2 regions of the Planococcus sp. TJ-307 genome follow, and region 1 is predicted to be linked to the other one. Evidence: riboswitches for the same ligand, from Rfam matches in the RefSeq annotation. Region 1 holds a riboswitch; the other holds the start of a gene.
What was found. A riboswitch is a leader RNA that binds a small molecule or an ion and turns the genes downstream of it on or off. The one in region 1 is predicted to bind FMN.

Region 1 (7,886 bases):
TTTGCGTACGGTTGATACACATGTCAAGCGCCTGCGTGAAAAACTGAACCGCGTTTCAGAATCTGCAGCGAAAATGATTGTCACTGTTTGGGGCGTAGGGTATAAGTTCGAGGTTGGCAATGAATAGAATATGGAATAGTGTCGTCGGGAAGCTTTGGATTACGATCCTGCTTCTCGTTTCCTTTGTCCTTTTTATTGTGACGGTTCTGCTTTTGGAGTTTCTTGGAAACTATCATAGCGAAACGGTGGAAGAAACTTTGAATAGTGAAGCGAACATGATTGCCAATATTTTCAACGACCATGCTGAAGTAGCAAGCTCGCTGGAAATTATCGAAGATGTCATCGGAACAGAAACCAATGCCGTCATCGCTGAAGAGCCCTTTGATGACAGCTATTACATTCACGACGGGTTGAACGGCTCGGAAACCCGTGAAAAAATCCTGAACGAGCCATCTTTTCAACAAGTATTCGAATCGGATGAGACCGTGATGAAAGAAATGCTTCTGCCTTCGTTGACAGAACAAAACCGGCTGGAGTCTTATATCGTGTTAGCCAGTCCATTGCAGACAGGAGAAGAGCAGCACGGGGTTGTATTCATCTACCAATCGTTGGAAGTGATGGACCGAACTGCTGAGCGAACTACTAACATCGTCTTCCTGTCCGCGTTTATTGCCCTTCTGCTAACTACTTTTTTTGCCTTCTTTTTATCATCCCGAATCACCTCTCCACTCCGAAAAATGCGGGAAGGTGCATTTGAACTGGCAAAAGGCAATTTCGATACAAAAGTTAGAGCAACTTCCAGCGATGAAATTGGCCAGTTGGCGACAGCCTTTAATCAAATGGGCCGCCAACTAAAACACCATGTAGAAGTAATCAATCAAGAGAAAGAGCAACTATCTAGCATATTGACGTCGATGGCAGATGCGGTTATTACCTTCAATCAAGATAAAACGGTGCTGCTGAGCAATCCGCCAGCTGAGAGATTATTGCAGCAATGGATTTTTAAAAACGGCTCTACCGAAGCCCAGCCGTTGCCAGCCGAGATGCTTCATATGCTGGACCATGTGCTCGTTTTTGAAGAAGAAATTGAAGAAGAGTTGGAAATTGAAGGAGCTTACTATGCCATTAATTTCAGCCCCTTGTACAGCGGTGAGTCGATTCGGGGCGCTGTTGCCGTTTTGCATAATATGACCGAGCAGCACCGGCTAGAGAAGCTTCGCGAGGACTTTATTGCCAATGTTTCGCACGAACTGCGGACACCTATTGCAATGCTACAAGGATACAGCGAGGCAATGCTGGATGATGTTGGCGCAACAGAAGAAGAGCGCCGTGAGATGACCAAAATCATTTATGAAGAATCGCAGCGGATGGGCCGGTTGGTCACGGACTTATTAAACCTGGCGCGAATGGAATCTGGACACATGCGGATTTATAAGGAAATTGTCCAACTGAACAGTGCTATTGAACGCATGACCCTTAAGTTTTCACAGATTGCCAAAGACAGCGGTGTTCAACTTTCTTTTGAAACAACACTCGATGACTGGGCAGCCAGTGAAATGGATGAGGATCGGATTGAGCAGGTCATGACCAATTTAATCGATAATGCAATTCGCCATACTCCTGAAGAAGGGCAAGTCATTGTACGTGTCGAACAACAACAGGAGTACGCGAAAATTTCGATTAACGACAATGGCGTGGGCATTTCAGAAAAAGATTTGGAATTTGTATTTGAACGTTTTTATAAAGCCGATAAGGCAAGAACATTGGGCAAAGGCGGAACCGGTCTTGGTCTGGCGATTGCAAGCAACATCATCAAAGTGCACGAAGGCAAAATTTATGCCGAGAGTGCTGTAGGGGAAGGGACTTCATTTGTCTTTTTGCTGCCCTTAAAAAATATGTAACTTTACAAAGACAGAGACGACTAATCCTAAGAACGGGGGGAGTATATTGAATGACTCCGTTTTCCATCGGCTTTACGAAGAGTATCACCAGGATGTTTTTCAGTTTTTAATTTATTTGGTGAAAAACAGGCACTTGTCAGAAGATTTGATGCACGAAGTCTATATTCGGGCTTTTCGGGCTTATGACCGATTTGAAGGAAAAAGCTCAGAAAAAACATGGCTGTTTTCCATTGCAAAAAACGTGGCGATCGATCATTTTCGAAAAATGGCCGTGCGCAAAAAGCACTCAATGGAATACTTTGATTGGGAAACACAGCAATTGGTTTCGTCGGAGCGGATTCCGGAGGAAGTTTCATCATTGAATGAAGATAAAGTACTGTTGTACAAAACTTTAGATACGTGCACCGGAGACCAAAAAGTGGTGATCATCATGCGCTTTTTCCAAGACTTATCAATAGCAGAAACCGCGGATATTTTAGGTTGGACAGAAGGAAAAGTAAAAACCACTCAGCACCGCGCAATCAAAGCATTGCGTGAAAAATTAATAGCGAGGGAAGGGGGAGATGAAAATGCCGAATAACAAATGGACCGATGAATCCATCGAAGATTTGTTAAAGGATTTCCCCGCAATCAAAGATAACCGAACAAAAGAAGAAGTATACAATCGGTTGGCCCAGAAAGAAAAGATCCCAAAACGTCCAAAAAAATGGCTTCCATTACTGGTTGCAGCGCTGGGATTTATTACAATAGGGATATTAGTCGCCACTATTATCAGCCAAAATGGGATTGATACGGCTCAAAATTCTCAAGAGTCAACTGAAGACTCAGCGACGACTGAACAATCCGAACAAGACTCTTCAGTTCCTGAAACTGAAGAGTCGGGAACTGGAGAGTCTGATCAGTTTTCAATAGCGCAAACAGACATACCGCTGCGCTCGGCCGTCTACGAAGAAGCCATTGGAGACCAGACATTGATGACCCTTGGCTTGACTGAAAATGCATTTGTCGTACCCGTCTCCTTTCTGATTCCCCGTGAACAAATAGAAGCAGCATTCGGAGATGAAAGTCCGACATCTTATGAACTGTATCAAGAATATGCTGATGACATTGACGAAGAGTTACTTGGATTTGATGAGTATCATCCATATGCAGGAACTTTGGAACAAACAGCGGACGGCATTCGCCATATATTGCCGCAGGACCACCAGTACGACCTAGCTTCTGCCAGTATGGGAATTTACTTTAATACACTTTCGGAGACATTTAAGGATGTCGAAGAAATTGAAGTGGCGAACGAAGACGGTTCGGCTGCAGAGTTTTCAGAAATTGGCCCTGTAGAGCCGGTTGTCCCAGCGGAGAAAAACATTGCCTATTATTCTTTTGAATCGTCAAGTGGTAAAGTATATCTGGTGCCAGGGTATGATATGCCATTTACTGCTGCGGGGGAAGCGATTGAGGCCCTTACAGAAAGTCCGAACGATTTTTATGAGGCTACAGTTCCACCAAGCATTGAGATTCAAGTGTCAGAAACAGAAGATCAAGTGCAAGTGGAAATCGAAGGGGAAGTTGATCTGAATTCGCTGGATCCTGTCGTAGTGGTTCGTATGATGGAGAGCTTTGCATTGACCGCTGATGCGTTTGGAAAAAACGTTCAAGTGGAAGGGCTGCAGTCGGAAGTCTGGAATGACTTTGACTTTAGCCAGCCATTACCAGTTCCGGCAGCAGCAAACCTGTTAGAATGGCCAATACAATAAGAAAAAGAGCATTGTAAACATATTTGTTTACAATGCTCTTTCTATATACTAAGATTAGGACATAACAAAATATCGATTCATCTTCGGGGCAGGGTGCAATTCCCTACCGGCGGTAATTGAACTTCTGTTCATAAGCCCGCGAGCCGTAAAACGCAGGATTTGGTGAGATTCCAAAGCCGACAGTATAGTCTGGATGGGAGAAGGTGAAGGTGCGGACGTGTGTCGTTTATGTATAAACGGAACGCTTGTTAAGTGTGCCTTTTCTCCCTTAAGCGTGTTGCTTAAGGGATTTTGTATGTACATGCACGGTCCAAGCTTTTCTTCTGGTGAATCACTACAAGGAGAGAGGAATATGAAGAACAAAAAGTTGCAAACGATGATCGTTATCGGAATGTTGAGCAGTATTTCGTTTATTTTGATGCTTTTCAACTTTCCATTACCTGCATTACCTGCTTTTTTGAAAGTGGATTTCAGTGATGTGCCAGCATTGATCGCAGCAGTTACAATGGGGCCGGTCGCAGGAATTTTAGTCGCATTTTTCAAAAATGTGTTGGATTGGTTGTTTGCAGGAAGTCCAACTGGAGTTCCTGTTGGCCACATGGCTAATTTTGTTACAAGCTTATTGTTTATTTTGCCGGTTTATTTTATCTACCACAAAGTAGCAACTAAAAAAGGAATGGCCTTTGGCTTGGCTGCCGGTACATTATCAATGGCAATCGGCATGAGTATTTTAAATTATTTAGTGTTTCTGCCGATGTACACTTATTTCCTCAACATGCCTGCAGAAACAGGCAATGTGCTGTTCGGAACAATCGTTCTGGGGATCTTACCGTTTAACTTAATCAAAGGCTTGCTTTTAACTGCAGTCGTGCTGTTGATGTTCAGCAGTATGCATACTTGGATTGAAAAGCAGCGTTCCTATTATTTATCATAGATAGAAAAGCGGAAGCGCCCATGTAGCTCTGCCGGGCATAAGACAAGCCGGCGAAGCGGCGCTTTTTGCCGCACAGCCGGTGTGGCTTATGACCCAAGGAGCTGGGCGCTGAAGTCTGGACATAGAAAAGCACAAGCGCCCGTGTAGATTCGACGGGCATAGACAACCCAGCAGTATGGCGTGCTTTGTCACGCGGCTGGGTTGACTTATGACTCAATAATCTGGGCGCTGGAGTTTGAAGTAAAAATGTAAAAAGGCTTTGCATAAAAAAAGAAGGCGTTTGGCAGTTATTCACTGCCGAACGCCTTTTCTATTTGGATCAGTCTTCGTATTTTAAAGGGTCGCCTTCGAAAGATGAATCCGCGACTTTGATGGAATCTGTTGGACAGCCTTCAAATGCATCTTCCATATCTTCCTCGAGTTCGTCTGGAACTTGTTCTGTCCCCATGTTATTATCTAAAATAACAAAAGCGATTCCTTCGTCATCATAATCATAAACGTCAGGTGCTGCAGCACCACAAGCACCACAAGCGATACAAGTATCCTTGTCGACAATGGTATACTTAGCCATATTGTTTTCCTCTCCTTTATCTCCGAACAAGTTCAGTTATACTATCGTTTTTATTCTAAAGGTGTTTGAGTAGTTTTTCAACCAAAAACCGCTAGGGGGCGCAAGCTTGTTATTTACGGAACTTATTCTTGCCATTATGAAGGCTGTCAACCGGCAGCGGACCATCTCTTCGCCTTATCATTTGATCAAAGGAAAGAAGTCTGGTCAAACGATACAGGATATTGGCTATTTTGGCTTGTATCCTTATTTTGGCGTGCTGCCAAAACTGGATAAGAAAGCCTATGATCAAACGGTTCAGCTGTTATTTACAGAAGGGTATTTACTGGATAATGAACAGGTAATTGATTTGTCTCAAAAAGCAAAAGAAGTGGCGATTGCAGCTTCCCCGCTCAACGGTTGGAAATACCGAGGCAAGGAAAATCTTTTCTTCAGCCGGCTGTCACTAATTGTTCAAACTTTCTCCCATATTAGCCAGCAGGAGAAAACTTTTGACCCTATTGTCAGCAATGAAGAAGTACAGCAGTGGGTGAAAAACTATTTGAGACGAATCCATTTTCGTGATTTAGCAGTGGCTCAAGCATTTAAAGAAGAACTTTTTACTACATTAACCGCTGCAGAGGTTTCTGAAACACATAAAATGATTGTCATGGAACGATTAACTGGAGCTGGCTTAAGCGGATTGACTTGGCAGCAAATTGCCGATTCCAAAAACTTGTCTCTTATGGATGTTCAGTTAATGGCTGTAGAAACGCTTCATGGGTGGATGTCCGTCATCGAACAGACCAAACCAGTGCTTTTGCGAGGATTAATGGAAGGCATCATACAGCAATCTTCATTAACAGAAACTGCGCAGCGAACAGAAAAATTATTCGACAAAGGGTTTTCGCTGGAACAAATTGCTTCACTGCGCCAACTGAAAACCAGTACGATCGAGGATCATTTTGTGGAATTGGCGATGAACGATCCTTTTTTTAATTACACACCGTTTGTAAATCAGGCCCTTTATGAGGCGATTGTGGCAGAAAGTCGGCACAGGGAAACCAAGAGATTGCGTGAAATCAAAGAACATCTGCCGGAAGCCAGTTATTTTCAAATTCGTCTTGCACTGGCAATTAGGGAGGATCAAGAATGAATTTAGATCAGTTACTGCATTCCGCTTATGGTTTTTCATCATTTCGCCCGGGGCAGCGAGAAATTATCGAACGTGTCTTGGCTGGCAAGGATGTCATTGCGCTGTTGCCAACCGGGATGGGAAAGTCAATTTGCTACCAGCTACCGGCAAAAGTGTTGCCGGATAGCGTTTTGATTGTTTCCCCCCTATTGTCGTTAATGCAGGATCAAGTGGCACAACTAAAAAAAATGGGCGAGAAATCAGTAGTCGCCATAAACTCATTTTTAAAGCCGGAAGATAGAGAAAGAATTTGGAGTACGCTTAGTTCCTATAAATTTATTTTTATTTCACCGGAAATGCTTGTCCAGCCTTTTGTTAAACAAAAGCTGCAGCAAATTCGGATTTCATTGCTGGTGGCAGATGAAGCCCATTGCATTTCCCAATGGGGATTTGACTTTAGGCCAGACTATCTTCGGATTTCTGAAATTCTGCCGTCTTTAAATTTTCCACAAGTGCTTGCATTGACAGCGACTGCGACTGATAAAGTAACGGAAGAAATTAAAAAATATTTAGCGCTTAAAGATCCTTACGTATATCGCCATCCGATGGACCGGAAAAATATTGTTTACGACATTAAAAAGTTTGAAGAAGGACGAGACAAAATCGATTTCATCAAAGAATTTGTCCAGAAATTTAATGGTCCAGGTATTATCTATGCTGGAACTAGGAAAAAGTCCCAAGAACTATCTATGCTTTTAACAGAACAAGGAATTTCAGCCGCATTTTATCATGGGGGAATGGAGCATCAGGATCGCATGTTTGTGCAGCAGCAATTTCAAAATGGAGAGCTGCAATGGATCTGTTCAACAAATGCTTTTGGTATGGGCGTCCATATTCCGAATATCCGGCACGTCATTCATTTTCAGTTGCCCACGTCGATTGAGGGCTATGTCCAGGAAGTCGGAAGAGCGGGGCGGGATGGCCAACCTTCTTTAGCTACTTTGTTATATGCGCAAGGAGATGAAGGGCTGCTCGAGAGCCTGGTGATGGATGACTTGCCCACACAGCATGAAATCGAAGCAGTTTTCCGCGACGGAGTTGGTGCAGTGCATCTGATTGACCAGGGAGTTGTCAGAGAAACCGCATTCCGAGTCGTTTCCTACTGGATGACCCATTTGCCTGTCGAAGGCGTCATCCAGCAGATAGAGCTTTTAAGGAGCGGGAAGAGGCAGCAAGTACAAAAAATTCAACAACTGATCGAACTTGATGGATGCTTGCGCAGCTATATTATTCAATGTTTTGATCAACACCTTAAAGACAAGCCAAACAATTGTTGTGTCAACGATGGGATCGATTATCATGTCTTTGAAAGTTTTTCACTTCCTAAAAAAAAGCAGTTGCCACTTGAATGGCAGGATCGTTTAAGTGTAATATTACCTATATAAGAAACTCGTTAACTGTCATTTACAAATGAGCCTTATTTCGTCATAATAGATATATTAGTACAGATAGGGGTAGTCATCTATGGGAAATCAAAGTTATCATGAGTCGATTGAGAAAAATCGACAGGAAATATCGGTGGACAAAAACTCGGCCTTGTCGAGAGCAGCTCAGC
Region 2 (7,886 bases), on a different contig from region 1:
AAGGAGCCTGTTCTTCCCAGCCTTCACTTCCATCGCCAAACTTAAAATAAATGTTTTGGAAGTCCATTTGCTCGAGCCGCTCTTTGGCACGCATTTGTAATTCTTCGATTCTCTCTATTGTGTAAACAGAGCTGGAAAAAGCTGCAAGCAAAGCAGTTTGGAAACCTGAGCCTGTTCCTAGTTCCAACACTTTGTGTTGAGGTTGAAGGTCGAGCGCCAATGTCATTTCGAGAACGAGAGACGGTTGAGAGATGGTTTGTTCAAACCCAATTGGCAAAGCTTGGTCAAAAATGGCCAAGTCTTTATTGGAATCCATAAAAAAGCTGCGGTCCATCTTTTTGAAATAGCAAATGACCTCTTTTTTAGAGCTGTTCATTGCAGATTCCCACTTTCTTTTGTAGTGGCTTTATGAAATGAAGGGCTGAGCTATGCATTTTCTGAGCAGTCTTGTTACATTAATTTTAAGAGAATAACCGTGATCTGTATAGTAGTTGAAACAGGCTAAATCTTTTAAGAAGAAAGGACGATGGGCGAGATGGTTCAAAAAATGACGATTCAAGAGCTTGAAGAGGGCCTTCATCAACAAGGTGACCAACTGGAATTCGCCACTTTTGGCATGGGTTGCTTCTGGGGACCAGAGGCTCGATTTGGGGGCATGCAAGGAGTCATACAGACCAGTGTTGGCTTTGCAGGAGGAGCAGAGCCAGCGCCTACTTACAGAAAAATGGGCGATCATACGGAAACACTTCAAATCCAATTTGATCCTTTAGTGATCCGATATGAAGATGTACTGAAGGAATTTTGGCAGAATCATTACCCGAATCGTGATAATTACAAAGGAAGACAATATATTTCTTTGTTGCAGTACCATACAGAAGAGCAGCGCCTGATGATTGAGGAGGTTCAAAAGGAAATGGAGATGCAATTGGGTGAACCGATTGAAACAGAAATTTCGCCTTTTACCGGATTTGTTCAGGCTGAAGAACGCCACCAAAAATACTACTTGAAACGATACCCAAAGGCATTAGAGCAGTTGACGGAAATGTATCCAGATAATGAAATGCTGGTGGATTCGACTTTTGCTGCCCGGTTAAACGGATTTGTAAAAGGCTACGGAACCAAAGCCAGCATGTGCAAAGAAATTATGGAATGGAACATTGGGGATGCAGAAAAGAGTTACCTGATGGAATTCTTCTTAAAAATGAAATGGTAAACTTCAGAAGCGTTTTGACGTATTTTTTAGGAAAAATACGTCAAAACGTTAAAAAACCTTGATTTTAATAGTAGATGTTTTGCAAATAAAGGAAATAGCAAGGAATGCCGAGAACATAGCTTATAGGATCTTTTCCGCGAAAAGAAAAAGAGGTGACGTTTAATGGATCAAACTACATTGGTTTTGGCTTTGCTGCCAATCGTTATTATTCAATTCGCATTAATGATTTTCGCGTTGGTAGACTTGATAAAAAATCCCAATCCATATGGTCCCAAATGGATGTGGGGCATATTAATTGTCATCGTCAATATTATTGGACCTATTCTATACTTTGTTGTCGGGAGGAAAAACTATTGAGTATTCTAGAAGTGGAAAAACTGGCAAAGCGTTATGGACAGGAAAATGCAGTAGAAGATCTTTCTCTTGTGTTGGAACAAGGAACAGCCACTGCTTTAATTGGCCCAAATGGAGCTGGAAAGACAACAAGTTTGTCTATGTTAGCTGATTTGTTATCTCCCTCTAGCGGCTCCATCAGAATGGATAAAAAAACCACCATCGGTTTTTTGCCTCAGTATCCTCAGTTCTTCCCTTGGTTGACAGCGCTTGAATTTACAGAAATGGCCGCAAAACTGAGTGGCATTGATCCTAAAAAAGCAAGATTGCAGGCAACCCGTACCCTTGAATTTGTTGGGCTAGCGTCGGCTCTAAATAAAAAAACCGGCGCTTTTTCAGGTGGGATGAAACAGCGTCTGGGTTTGGCACAAGCAATCGTCCATCAGCCAAAGCTTCTATTGTTGGATGAACCGATTTCCGCTTTGGATCCAACCGGACGCAGAGAAATTATGGACTTGTTGAAAACGTTGCAGCAGGATACCACCATCTTGTACTCTACCCATATACTAAATGATGCAGAAGAAATGACCGATCAGTTACTTTTTATGAAAGATGGGCGTTTGATTGAGTATGGCTCGTTGAATGACGTGAAGAATCGGCATGCCCGTCCACATATTCGAATACGGTTTTCTAGCCCTGACCAAGCGGCAGTGTTTGCTGGCAAACTCCCATGGGAGCGTGACCTCAAAGAGAATATGATTTTTCTTCCGATTCGCCAAAACGGACCATCCATGCAGCAAATCCTTGAAATATTAGCTTCTGAAAAACAGGATATTCTGGGAGTCGATGTTCAAACAGCCTCTCTGGAAGAAATCTATCTGAAGGTGGTCGCTGCCAAATGAACCAATTTACTATTTTAATGCAAAAAGAATGGCGGGAAAACATTCGAAATTATAAAATTTACTGGTTGCCGGCTGTTTTCATTCTTCTCGGAATCACCGAGCCGGTCGTCAATTTCTTTATGCCGCAAATTCTTGAGGCGTCAGGCGGGTTGCCGGAAGGAGCAGTGTTTGAATTTCCGGTACCAACACCCGAACAGATGCTGATTGCAGTCATGGGCCAATTTCAAACAATCGGAATGGCCGTTTTGATTTTAGCCTATATGGGAACCGTTGCTGGAGAGCGTAAAAGTGGAACAGCGACCTTGTTGTATGTGCGCCCGCTTTCTTTTCCATTTTATTTTCTCAGCAAGTGGTTAACAGCATCAGCCATTTCTTTAGCGAGTGTTTGGCTTGGTTTTCTGGCGGGCTATTATTATACTTTTTTATTTTTTGATCGAGTGGAATGGACGAATCTTTTGCAAATGGTCGGAACTTATAGCGTCTGGGTACTGCTCATTGTTTCTATTGTGGTGGCAGCGAGTGCAACAATGCCAAATAGCGGGCTTGCGGGGGCTGTGGCATTTGCGATTTACCTCCTTCTTCAAGTAAGTGATGGCTTGCTTGGGACAAATTGGTCCGTTTCACCAGTAAAGCTGCCTCAATATGCAAACACTTGGTTAACCGGAAGTCCGGACAGTGTAAACCTCGCGGGGGCAATTGGGGTAGCGGTCTTCATTATTTTGGTATCCATTGTTTTTGGAAGCTGGGCATCCCGTAAAAACAAAGCGAAAACAAAAGTTTAATGGGATGCAGACCATACTGACATACCCAGTTCGTAAAAAAGAAAATCGTTTAAATTTCTGGAAAAGAGGTGCAGTGAATGCTTCATCATGTTGAACTGAACGTTTCAAATTTGCGAGAGGCCAGATCTTTCTATAGCGAATTGCTGCCGCCGCTGGGGTATGTGTTGTTCCAAGAGTGGGAACAAGGCTTTAGTTATAAATCAGGTCCTACCTACATTGTTTTTGTACAAACCGAACGAGCGTTTCTTCAACCTGCGCATCACCGCAAAAGACCAGGACTCAACCATTTGGCGTTTCATGCCGATTCACGCTCACAAGTGGACGAAATGACTGAAAAAATGCGACAATGGGGAGCGCGAGTGCTGTATGAAGAACTTCATCCTTTTGCGGGCGGGCCGGATTACTATGCTGTTTTTCTTGAAGGGCCCGATCACGTAAAGCTTGAGATTACAGCACCCAGTGAAACAACTGGCAATGCTTAAGAAAGAGCCTTGCATCTTTTTTGGTAAATCAGGCGTCAATTAGCTCATAGAACAGTTGGGATTAGCCCCAATAATTTAATAAGAATTGAATAGAGGTTAATTTTTATGAAGAAACTCGCAGTATTCATACTGCTCATACTATTGGTATGGAGTGGAATTTGGTACAGCAACAAGTGGATACAAACCACTGAATATACGGTGACATCTAACGAGCTGCCAGAAGCTTTCAACGGTTCAAAAATCGTTCAAGTATCGGATTTGCATAATGCGACTTTTGGGAGAAATCAGTCGTCGCTGATCGAAAAAGTGGAAGCGGCTGATCCGGATGTTATTTTTTTAACAGGAGACCTTGTTGACAGCAACCGCTACGATTTGGAAGCGAGCTTAGTGCTGGTAGACGCATTGATTGAGATGAGCAATGTGTATTTTGTAACCGGGAATCATGAAGTGGCCTCTAACGAGGTAGAAGAAATAACGGAGGCGCTGCGGCAACGTGGCGTAACTGTCTTGAAAAATGATTCAGTGGAATGGGAAAAAGGTGGATCATCAATCCAGATTGCAGGAATCGAAGATCCATTGATGGAACCGGATATTCATGAAGAAGAAGCAACACGCCACAGTCTTGACGATGCACAAATGACCGACGATTTTACGTTGCTGCTCGCACATCGTCCAGAGTACTTTCCAATTTATGCAGAAGATGAAGTGGACGTTGTTTTCTCTGGACATGCTCATGGTGGGCAAATTCGTATTCCAGGACTTGGCGGTTTGATTGCTCCGGGACAAGGTTGGTTTCCAAAAGTGACCGAAGGAATATTTGAAATAGACCAATCCCAAATGGTTGTCAGCAGAGGGCTTGGCAACAGCACTTTTCCTGTGCGTATTTTTAATTTGCCGGAAATTGTCGTAGTGACGCTGGAAAAAGAATAATGCTGCTGTGGCCATTTTTCAGGAGCTTTTTTATCATTAAACCCTAGTTTGCATTTGAAGATGTACTGTAAATAAGGAGGCTGCTCAGCGTGATCAAGAAAAAGGAAGTTACATTGCATCGGTATTCCTCAAAAGTGTCAGTTGACTACGATTTGCCGTCAGACCAGTTGGAATTTACACGGCTGCCGACAGAAATCATTGAAAAAGATGCTAAAGACCCCTTAAAGCACTTCATCATCATCAAAGCGAGGGGTGAAGATGCCGGTTTTTTTGAATTGGATGAGTCAGAAGACCGGAAAAAGTATTCGGATAATCCAAATGCCCTTCTATTGAGAGGATTTTCTGTAAATCCAAAATTTCAGGGCCGGGGCATCGCGACAGGTTCCATCTATGCATTGCCGGAGTTTATGGGAGAGGAATTCTCTAGTTTTGATGAAGTAGTGCTAGGTGTCAATGCGCGTAACATTCCGGCGCAACGGCTGTATCAAAAAGCAGGATTTAAAGATACTGGCAGGCGAATTATGCGCTCAAAAGGTGAGCAGTACGTAATGTCTTTGTACATCAAAAAAGCCAAGTAAGAGCAGTATTGCTCTCACTTGGCTTTTACTTTATTCGAAATAGAGATGCTTGTGCAAACTGCAGCCGGGATTGAACGGCGAGGAGCAGGATGGGCAAGTTGATGCGCAGGCTACATAGTCATCGACTGATAATTCATGTCCACAAGTTCCGCACAACACGGCTTTTTCATGAAATTTTTCCTTTGGCCATACTTGGTGATTGTTGCATCCAACAGCTTCATGACACTCAAAGCAAGGAAAGTATTGCTGGCAGCAAAAAAACTTGATAGCAATCCGGTCAATGGGTGAGTGGTAATGGGCACACCTTGTTTCAGCATCAACTCCAATCCCTTTCACTGTTTGGCGATGTGGCATACAAAATCTCCCTTTCTAAAAATGGACTGGATAAGTCGAATGAAAGAAAACAGCTTCCAACTAAGACATAATTATGAGTTTTGAAGTTCAACTTATTTGGTTTGTTTTCTTTCTATGCTACTATGAATAGGACGAAACTACGAATCTAATTCTTCGGGGCAAGGTGAAATTCCTTACCGGCGGTGAGCAGGAAACTGCAAGTCCGTGACCCGGTTAGGCGAATGCAGGCATAGGCCACTATGCTGTGCGCGTCCAAGCGGTGGAGCTGGTGAAATTCCAGCACCGACAGTTACAGTCTGGATGGGAGAAGAATTTAGAGATCGGCTTCGTTATGTGCCTCTTCTTTTCAATTGAGTTGAAATTGAAAGGAGGAATTTGTATGACCAAAAACCGTTATGTGGGACCAGTCTCTGAAATTTCGAGACGACCATCTTTAATCCTGCTCCTTTCCTCCGTGGAAAAAGAGCTTTTTCAAGGTACAAAAAACAGCTGGGAAACTGGCAATCTTGACAAAGAAGCAGGGCACATGCACAGACCAACCTTCAGAACTTTCCTTTCCTCACCACCTATACGCCCCATGGTGGAAAGCACCCAATTACCCATATTACCCCAATTAAATCTGCTCTTGCGGCCTGAACGGAGGAGTGTGACCAAATGTTTACAGGCATAGTCGAAGAAGTGGGACATGTTGCTTCAGTTCGTACTAAACCACAGGCGATGGAATTGACCATTTCCTGCGGACTGATTTTAGAGGACATCAAACGTGGAGACAGCATCTCCATTAACGGTGTGTGTTTAACAGTTTCGACATTCAACTCTCATACATTTACGGTTGATGTTATTCCGGAAACCGTCAAGTCTTCAACAATGATTGGTTTAAAGGCCGGATCCGGTGTGAATTTAGAACGTGCGATGCCAGCCAATGGACGCTTTGGCGGCCATTTTGTCAGTGGGCACATCGATGGTGTCGGCGTAATTCGCTCTGCAAAAAAAGAAGCGAATGCCGTGACCAAAACCATTGAACTTGAGCCTCGGCTGATGAAATACATGATGCTGAAGGGTTCGATTGCAGTGGATGGGACTTCACTGACCATTTTTGCGCTTGGCCATAATACGGTGACCATATCTCTTATTCCGACCACGCAGGAAGATTCGCTGTTAGGAGATAAAGGCATTGGGGACAAGGTCAATATTGAATGTGATCTGTTGGCGAAGTATACCGAACGCATTCAGACAGCAGAACCGAAAATCAGCCGAAGTTGGCTGGCGGAAAATGGATTTTAAAGGGAGGTACATCAGAGATGTTTTACACAGTAGAGAAAGCCGTCGAAGACTTGAAAAATGGCAAAGCAATCATTGTGATTGATGATGAAGATAGAGAAAACGAAGGCGATTTTATTGCATTGGCAGAGTTTGCTTCACCTGAAATTGTCAATTTGATGGCGACAGAAGGCAGAGGATTGATTTGCGTGCCTGTTGCCCAGTCCATCGCTCGAAACTTGGAAATCGGTTTGATGACGGACGATAATACAGACGAATTTGGTACAGCCTTTACCATTAGCATTGATCATAAAGACACAACTACAGGCATCAGTGCTTACGAACGTTCTCATACCATTACCAGTTTGATAAAGCCGGATGCGAAAGCGACGGATTTTAAACGTCCAGGCCATATTTTCCCGTTGATTGCAAAAGACGGAGGTGTGCTTGAACGGATGGGACACACCGAAGCGGCTGTTGATTTAGCGAAGCTGGCAGGATCGCCGCCTGCAGGGGTCATTTGTGAAATTATGAATCCAGACGGCACAATGGCCCGAGTGGACGATTTGCTGAAAGTAGCAGAACGGCTCGGACTGGGAATTCTCACAATTAAAGAGTTAGTATCCTACCAACATAAAAATCAAAGCACAACAACCTATTAATCTACCAGAGGAGATGGAATTGCATGACTGTACATTTTGAAGGATATTTAAATGGTGAAGGGCTGCGCATCGGCATCGTTGTCGGCCGCTTTAACGAATTTATTACAAGCAAGCTGCTGGGTGGTGCAGAAGACGCATTAAAACGCCACGGCGTTGGAGAAGACGACGTGTCAATCGCTTGGGTGCCAGGTGCTTTTGAAATTCCGTTAGTCGCCAAAAAAATGGCGATGAGCGGAAATTACGATGCAGTCATCACTTTAGGAACTGTGATCCGAGGCGCGACACCGCATTTCGATTATGTCTGCAGCGAAGTTGCTAAAGGCGTTTCAAGAGCTAGCGACCAAGCAAATATTCCGGTTATTTTTGGCGTTTTGACAACCGATTCTATTG

Region 2: linked by a shared signal. The riboswitch ahead of AC4EHK_RS02270 (hypothetical protein) and the one ahead of AC4EHK_RS06775 (ECF transporter S component) in region 1 are both predicted to bind FMN.

What each region holds. Positions count from the first base shown of each region.
Region 1 is NZ_JBZDOJ010000002.1:116,939-124,824, forward strand. Features, by position in the region: gene AC4EHK_RS06755 (response regulator transcription factor) at 1-127, shown strand, start outside; gene AC4EHK_RS06760 (ATP-binding protein) at 120-1,901, shown strand; gene sigX (RNA polymerase sigma factor SigX) at 1,948-2,481, shown strand; gene AC4EHK_RS06770 (hypothetical protein) at 2,471-3,655, shown strand; FMN riboswitch at 3,731-3,864, shown strand; gene AC4EHK_RS06775 (ECF transporter S component) at 4,008-4,589, shown strand; gene AC4EHK_RS06780 (ferredoxin) at 4,909-5,160, opposite strand; gene AC4EHK_RS06785 (YpbB family protein) at 5,267-6,292, shown strand; gene AC4EHK_RS06790 (RecQ family ATP-dependent DNA helicase) at 6,289-7,716, shown strand; gene AC4EHK_RS06795 (LysM peptidoglycan-binding domain-containing protein) at 7,796-7,886, shown strand, end outside.
Region 2 is NZ_JBZDOJ010000001.1:458,565-466,450, forward strand. Features, by position in the region: gene AC4EHK_RS02225 (protein-L-isoaspartate(D-aspartate) O-methyltransferase) at 1-376, opposite strand, end outside; gene msrA (peptide-methionine (S)-S-oxide reductase MsrA) at 527-1,213, shown strand; gene AC4EHK_RS02235 (PLD nuclease N-terminal domain-containing protein) at 1,376-1,570, shown strand; gene AC4EHK_RS02240 (ABC transporter ATP-binding protein) at 1,567-2,448, shown strand; gene AC4EHK_RS02245 (ABC transporter permease) at 2,445-3,230, shown strand; gene AC4EHK_RS02250 (VOC family protein) at 3,308-3,712, shown strand; gene AC4EHK_RS02255 (metallophosphoesterase) at 3,818-4,642, shown strand; gene AC4EHK_RS02260 (GNAT family N-acetyltransferase) at 4,732-5,220, shown strand; gene AC4EHK_RS02265 (CHY zinc finger protein) at 5,251-5,574, opposite strand; FMN riboswitch at 5,720-5,890, shown strand; gene AC4EHK_RS02270 (hypothetical protein) at 5,954-6,244, shown strand; gene ribE (riboflavin synthase) at 6,229-6,858, shown strand; partial or broken gene ribB (3,4-dihydroxy-2-butanone-4-phosphate synthase) at 6,876-7,478, shown strand; gene ribH (6,7-dimethyl-8-ribityllumazine synthase) at 7,520-7,886, shown strand, end outside.